2 regions of the Streptomyces sp. NPDC006294 genome follow, and region 1 is predicted to be linked to the other one. Evidence: riboswitches for the same ligand, from Rfam matches in the RefSeq annotation. Region 1 holds a riboswitch; the other holds the start of a gene.

Region 1 (3,445 bases):
GCCCTCACCATGCCCAAGCACCGAAACCGCGTCCCCTACCCGAAAGCTGACGACCAGCGACGTCTCATCATCCCAACTGAAAAGCGGAGGTTAAGCGTTGCTTCAGACCTGCCTGCAAGGATTGCACGTACTCGTTAAGGCCCCGGACGGTCCAGTCTGGGGCCATGGACGTACAGCTGATCGCCTTCCTCGGGGTCGCCGCGGGCATGGTCGCCATGCCCGGAGCGGACTTCACCGTCGTCGTACGCAACGCGATCACCTCGCGGCACGCCGGCGTCGCCTGCGCGGTGGGCGTCGCGGCCGGTCTGCTCGTCCACACGGCGCTGGCCGTCGCGGGGCTCGCGGCCCTCCTCGCGACGGTGCCCCTGCTGTACCGGACGCTGCAGATCGCCGGCGGCGCGTACGTGCTGTACCTGGGCGTCCGCGCGCTGCGGACCGCGCTCCGTGCGCGGCCGGACGCCCCCGAGCTCGAGGGCGCGACCGTGAGCGGCGTCGGACGGGGCCTGCGGCAGGGCTTCCTCACCAACGTGCTCAACCCGAAGGCGCCGGTGCTCTTTCTGAGCCTGCTTCCGCAGTTCGTTCCCGACGGCGCCGCGGTGCTGCCGCGCACCCTGCTGCTGGCGGGCATCGTCGTGCTGCTGGCGCTGATCTGGTTCCCGGTAGTGGCGCTGCTGGTCGACCGGCTCGGCCGGTGGCTGCGCAGGCCGCGCACCGCCCGCGCCGTCGAGGGCGCGTCCGGCGGTGCGCTGACCGTGCTCGGCGCGACGCTGCTGGTCCAGTCGACGGCGCACTGACAGCGCGCCACCGCGAGGGAACTGCCGGGGTGTCAGCGCACCCGGCCGTACTTGACGCTCCGCGTCCAGATCTTGGCCAGGCGGACCACGTCCCCGGTCTTCGGCGAGTGCCAGATCCTGCCGTTCCCGGCGTAGATCCCCACGTGGTACACGGCACCGCCGGAATGGAAGAACACCAGGTCACCGTGCCGGCGGTCGGAGGCGGAGATGTGCCGGGTCCGGTTGTACTGCTGCTGTGCGGTCCGGGGCAGTATCTTCCCGGCCTTCTGGTACGAGTAGAGCGTCAGCCCGGAGCAGTCGAAGCGGTTGGGGCCCGTGGCGCCGTACCGGTACGGCGATCCCTGCTTCGACGCCGCCACCTTGAGCGCCTTGCTCGCGTGGCTGCTGATCGCGTGGGCCGGCGTGGCGCCGCCCGGGGCGAGGAGTGTGCCGCCCACGGCGGCGATCGTCAGTGCCGATACGGCGCCCGCCCGGGAGAAGAGGAGCGGGAGATGAATCTGCGCAGTCATGCGCAACCCTTCGTCAGCCGCCTGTGAAGGGTGACCTGTCGGGTTCGGACCGGCGAAGACGCCCGGCCGCCGAAGCGGCTTCACCCCAAGGCGTGTCCGGGAGCCGGTCACGCCGTACTGCTCGGGTCCTCCACTCCTGCCGATGCACTTCCGTCGACCAGACGTCCGGCGCGGCGGCAGGACTCAGCGTCCGCCCGGACCGCCCCGTCGAGGTGACGGGGGCTTGTCGTCCCACGGATCGTTACCCACCCATGTCCGGTTTCCGAGTTGAAACGGCTTTTGTGAAGCTGATCACGACTGGCCCTTTCGGGTGGGCAGGACTGTCGGGCCGCTTTTCCCGTGACCCGGAAACATGGTCGTACCAGCGGCGAAGCAGTCGACTGCGCCAGATCGGTGGCCGCGTGGCGCAAGTCGCACGAGAGGCAACAACTTCGGCGAAGCTCCACCGAACGGGCGACGAATGCCGCTGGCCGGGCGGCGGTTGGCGGCAGCAGAGCGACCGTCAACTTCTCGAAACCGGCGGCACGGTCACCCGTTTCGCCCTGCGCTCACCGTCGGGTACGCGCAACGCCTCGGTGAGCGTGTGCGTGTGCGTGTACACCTCGCTCTCGCCCGTACGCGCATGAGCGTCAGGGCCTCCTTGAGTGCGCCCGCCCCCGCCCGACCAGCGCCTGCGCGGCGCGCAGGGCCGAGTAGGGGTGGGGGGAGCGGGCCGGGTTGTCCGGCCGACCAGGTCGAGGACTTCGAGGTAAAAGTCGACGAACTCGGCCTCGGCGCGCGTGAGAGCGGGCAGCGGTGGCAGTTCGGGCGGCAGCATGCCCGGCTCACCTCCCGGCGGGGGAGGGCGCGGCCGAGCTCCTGCGGGAGGCGATGACGTGATCGATCAGGCCGTACTCGCTGGCCGCCGACGCGTCGAACACCTTGTCCCGCTCCAGGTCGCCGGCGATACGCCCCGGAGTCTGTCCGGTGTGGCGCACGAGCATCCCGGCCAGTTGTTCGCGCAGCCGCAGCAACTCGGCGGCGTGGATCTCCAGATCGGACGGCTGTCCGCGCAACGGCTCCTGGTACGAGGGCTGCTGCATCACGACGCGGGCACCCGGCAGCGCCATCCGCTTCCCCGGCGCACCGGCGGCGAGCAGCGCGGTCGCGACCGAGGCGGCCCGGCCGAGGCGGGTGGTCGCCACGTCGCAGGTGATCACCTGCATCGTGTCGTAAACGGTGGCCATGGCGCTCAGCGATCCGCCGCGGCCAGGACTCTCCGCGACCGCACAGCAGAAGACCGCGCGTCCCCGTCCGCTACAGCGGGGACGCGCGGCCCGTTCGCGGGGTCAGGCGGCCGGGACGGCGGAGGGGCGGGGTGACGCACCCGCCGGGGCCGGGGCCGGGGAGCGGCGGTGGGCGACGAGTACCGCGGTCAGGCCCAGGGCCGCCCATACGGACAGCGTCAGCAGTGCCGCGGCCCCGCCGCTGCCGTCGAAGTACGCCACCGAGCGCATCAGTGTCGCGCCCGCGCCCGGCGGCAGCCACTGGCCGAGGTCCCCGACCGGCCCGGGGAGCAGTTCCGGTGCGGACGACGCGCCGGAGAACGGGTTGCCGAGCAGCACCATCACCAGGGCTCCGGCCCCGATGCCCGGCGTGCCGAGCAGGGCGGCCAGCCCGGCGACGGGTGCGCCGACCGCGGCGACCGTGAGGCTCAGCGCGCCCGCCTCCGCCCACCAGCCGCCGTCGAGCACGCCGAGCCAGCTGTGGGCGATCGCCGTGGCGGTGATGCCGACCAGGACGGCCGCGCCGGCGAGCGCACCGGCGGCCCGGGTGCCGCGCAGGCCCAGCAGGGTCACCAGCGCGCCGGCCGCGACGCCGCCGAGGACCAGCGGCAGGACGCTCGCGGGGAGCGCGCTGCCCCGCGGGTCGCCGGCCGGGAGGGGCGCGAGGTCCGTCACCCGCACCTCGGCGCCCGGCGGGGCCTGCGCCGTCACCGCCTGCTCCAGCAGCTGGGCGACGGCGGGGCCGCCTCCGGTGGCGATCAGCAGCTTCGGGCCCTCGGGCGCGGCGACCACGGCCCCGTATACGACCCGGTCCTCGATCGCGGTCCTGGCGGCGGCCTCGTCCTCGTAGCGGTGGACGTCGAAGGCGCCGCCGCGC
Region 2 (3,445 bases), on a different contig from region 1:
GCCCCCGCCAGGGCACCGAGGAGACGGTGGCCCGGATCGACGCCGCGGCCGTGCGCGCCTTCTTCGAGGCCCATGTGCGCCCCGCGACGGCGACCGCCGTGATCGTCGGCGACCTCACCGGCGTCGACCTGGACGCCGTGCTCGGCGACTCGCTGGGCACCTGGACGGGCGACAAGGCCGCGCCGCACCCGGTGCCCGCGATCACCGCCGACGACACCGGCCGCGTGATCGTCGTGGACCGTCCCGGGGCCGTGCAGACCCAGGTGCTCATCGGCCGGGTCGGGGCGGACCGCCACGACCGCGTCTGGCCCGCCCAGGTGCTCGGCACGTACTGCCTCGGCGGCACCCTCACCTCCCGCCTCGACCGCGTGCTGCGCGAGGAGAAGGGCTACACCTACGGCGTACGGGCCTTCGGCCAGGTGCTGCTCTCCGCGCCGGACGGCTCGGGCGCGGCCATGCTCGCCATCAGCGGCTCCGTGGACACGCCCAACACCGGCCCCGCGCTGGAGGACCTGTGGAAGGTGCTCCGTACGCTCGCGGCCGAGGGCCTCACCGACGCCGAACGTGACGTCGCCGTGCAGAACCTGGTGGGCGTCGCCCCGCTGAAGTACGAGACGGCGGCCTCCGTCGCGGGCACCCTGGCCGACCAGGTCGAGCAGCACCTCCCGGACGACTACCAGGCCCAGTTGTACGTACGGCTGGCGGAGACCGGCACGGTGGAGGCGACCGCGGCCGTGGTCAACGCCTTCCCGGTGGACCGGCTGGTCACGGTGCTCGTCGGCGACGCGTCGCAGATCGCCGAGCCCGTCAAGGCGCTCGGCATCGGCGAAGTGACGGTTGTCACGGGCTGAACGGAAGCCGCCGATCGGGCAGAAGGCGGAAAGCGGCGGATCGCCTGTCAGGCGCGGACAAGTGGAACCCCGGCTTCGGAGCGTTTGCCGGGGTTCCGTCGTATGCCCGTTTTGCGGGAGAGGTTGTCTGTCTGCCCTGTGGCATGCGCTACAAAACGGGCTGTTGGTTTGGCGATTGACGGACGAGATGCCTAGCGTCGGTCCGGCTGTTCGTCTGAAGATCGTCGCGCCCGCGGCGTCGGGCAGTCATCGCCGAGTCCCCGTCAGGCGCGAGCCTGGGGAGCCGGGGACCCAATCAGTCCCTGGGGTGAATCGGACGCCTTCGCCCGAGCGGAGGCGCCCGTAGGAGACCTTCCTGCTCCGAACCCGTCAGCTAACCCGGTAGGCGAGAAGGAAGGAAAGGATCAGCCTCTCCATGGCGTTCACCCGTGCCACCGGGAAGCATCGTGCCCAGAGCCGCCTGACGCGCAGGAGCGCGAAACTGGCCGGCGCCGCCGCACTCGCCACCACCGGCGTCGTCGGAACCCTCGCCTCCCCGGCTCTCGCCGCAGACGCTGCCGCCCTCTCCGTCGAGGACACCGGCCTCACCCAGATCATCACCATGGGCTCGCTCGCCGACGAGATAGCCGACCAGGCCGCCGCGCAGAAGCAGGAGGCCGAGGAGGCCGCCGCCCAGGCCCGTGCGCGGGAGAAGGCCGCGGCGGAGGCCAAGCGCAAGGCGGAGGCGCGCGCCAAGGAGGCCCGCGAGGCCGAGGAGCGCGCCGCCCGTGAGGCCGAGCGCAGGCGGCTGAACTCCTTCCAGCTCCCCATCGCCGGCTCCTTCGTGACCACCGGCTACAAGACCGGCGGCGCCCTGTGGTCCTCCGGCTCCCACTCCGGCGTCGACTTCCGCGCCCCGTCCGGCAGTTCCGTCGTGGCCGTGGGCTCCGGCACCGTCGTCGAGGCCGGCTGGGACGGCGCGTACGGCAACAGCGTCGTGATCCGGATGAACGACGGCACCTACACGCAGTACGGCCACCTGTCGTCGATCGGCGTCTTCGCCGGCCAGCAGGTCACGCCCGGCCAGCAGATCGGCCTCTCCGGCTCGACCGGCAACTCGACAGGGCCGCACCTGCACTTCGAGGCGCGGACCACGGCCGAGTACGGCTCCGACATCGACCCGGTCGCCTATCTGCGCTCGCACGGCGTCGCCGTCTGACCCCGGCGCCCCCCCGTGCGGCCGGCCCGTCGCACCCGCTCGCAAGGCCCCCGGCCCCCCGCCGGGGGCCTTCGGCCTATTCCGTGCCGTTTCCGCCATTCCGTGATTGCCGTGCGTGCCAAGAGATTTCCATGGTTTTCCGGCCGCCGTCGGAAAACGGCGCACATTGCAATAGAGTCACGGGAAGACACGTCCAACGGCTGCGTTTCGCTCGGATCAAGGCGGAGGTTCGGTCATGCGTATTCCCGCGCACTCGGTATGCACGGCGATCCGCGACGACATCGTCTCCGGTGTCTTCGAACGCGGCAGCCGGCTCACCGAGGAGCAGCTCGCCCGCCGCTACGGGGTCTCCCGGGTCCCGGTGCGCGAGGCGCTGCGCACCCTGGAGTCGGAGGGGTTCGTCGTCACCCGGCGGCACGCGGGCGCGTGCGTCGCCGAGCCCACGGAGCAGGAGGCCGCCGACCTCCTCGAGGTCCGCATGCTGCTGGAGCCCCTGGGGGCGGCCCGCGCCGCGCAGCGCCGCACGGAGGCGCACCTGAAGGTGCTTCGCGGCCTGGTCAGGCTGGGGCAGGAGAGGGCGCGCCGGGGCCAGGGCGAGGATCTGCGCTCCCTCGGCAACTGGTTCCACGAGACGCTCGCCCAGTCCTGCGGCAGCCCGGGACTGACCGCGCTGCTCACCCAGCTGCGGCACAAGATCGCCTGGATGTACGCGGTGGAGCAGCCGGCCGCGCCGGTCGAGGCGTGGGCCGAGCGCGGCGCGATCGTCGACGCCGTGGCGCGCGGTGACGCCGAGCGGGCGCGGGCGCTGACGGCGCTGCACGCGGAGCGGTCCGCCGGGGCGCACCGGCTGCGGCGCACCGTGCGGGTGAGGACTTCGCAACATCCCGTAAACACCACGAGCGGCCGGAATTAACAGACGGCGTATACAAAAGTGGTGCGGTGCTGTTTCTTTTGTGGATTTCTTTTCCCGGCGGCGTCCGTGAATTCGTGGTGCTCGCGGAATGCGCGTGGGCGGTTCCGGGAAAGCGGTGGTCGGGGAATGCGGAACCGCGGTGCCCCCCGTATCGGGGCACCGCGGTCTGTCGTACTGGGGGCCGGCTCGGCTCAGAAGGGAGTCAGACGGTCTCGGGGAGCTCGTCGAGACCCTCGGCGACCAGCTTGGCCAGCCGGTCCAGGGCGGCCTCGGCGCCGTCCGCGTCGGAGGCGAGGACGATCTCCTCGCCGCCCTGCGCGCCCAGGCCGAGCACGGCGAGCATGGAGGCGGCGTTGACCGGGTTGCCGTCGGCCTTGGCGATCGTCACGGGGACGCCGGCAGCCGTCGCGGCACGGACGAAGATGGACGCGGGGCGGGCGTGAAGGCCCTCGGCCCAGCCGACATTGACGCGGCGCTCAGCCA

The links. A riboswitch is a leader RNA that binds a small molecule or an ion and turns the genes downstream of it on or off. The one in region 1 is predicted to bind cyclic di-AMP.
Region 2: it holds a riboswitch for cyclic di-AMP, as region 1 does, so the genes downstream of both, ACFYOP_RS27265 (M23 family metallopeptidase) here and ACFYOP_RS21740 (C40 family peptidase) in region 1, are expected to answer to the same signal.

What each region holds. Positions count from the first base shown of each region.
Region 1 covers NZ_JBIAHV010000011.1:293,038-296,482, reverse strand. The annotation lists gene ACFYOP_RS21745 (LysE family translocator) at 165-794, shown strand; gene ACFYOP_RS21740 (C40 family peptidase) at 827-1,303, opposite strand; cyclic di-AMP (ydaO/yuaA leader) riboswitch at 1,307-1,469, opposite strand; partial or broken gene ACFYOP_RS21735 (hypothetical protein) at 1,806-2,120, opposite strand; partial or broken gene ACFYOP_RS21730 (ClpP family protease) at 2,128-2,547, opposite strand; gene ACFYOP_RS21725 (ABC transporter permease) at 2,632-3,445, opposite strand, start outside.
Region 2 covers NZ_JBIAHV010000017.1:76,203-79,647, reverse strand. The annotation lists gene ACFYOP_RS27270 (pitrilysin family protein) at 1-851, shown strand, start outside; cyclic di-AMP (ydaO/yuaA leader) riboswitch at 1,092-1,254, shown strand; gene ACFYOP_RS27265 (M23 family metallopeptidase) at 1,267-2,049, shown strand; gene ACFYOP_RS27260 (GntR family transcriptional regulator) at 2,285-2,962, shown strand; gene ACFYOP_RS27255 (HPr family phosphocarrier protein) at 3,165-3,445, opposite strand, start outside.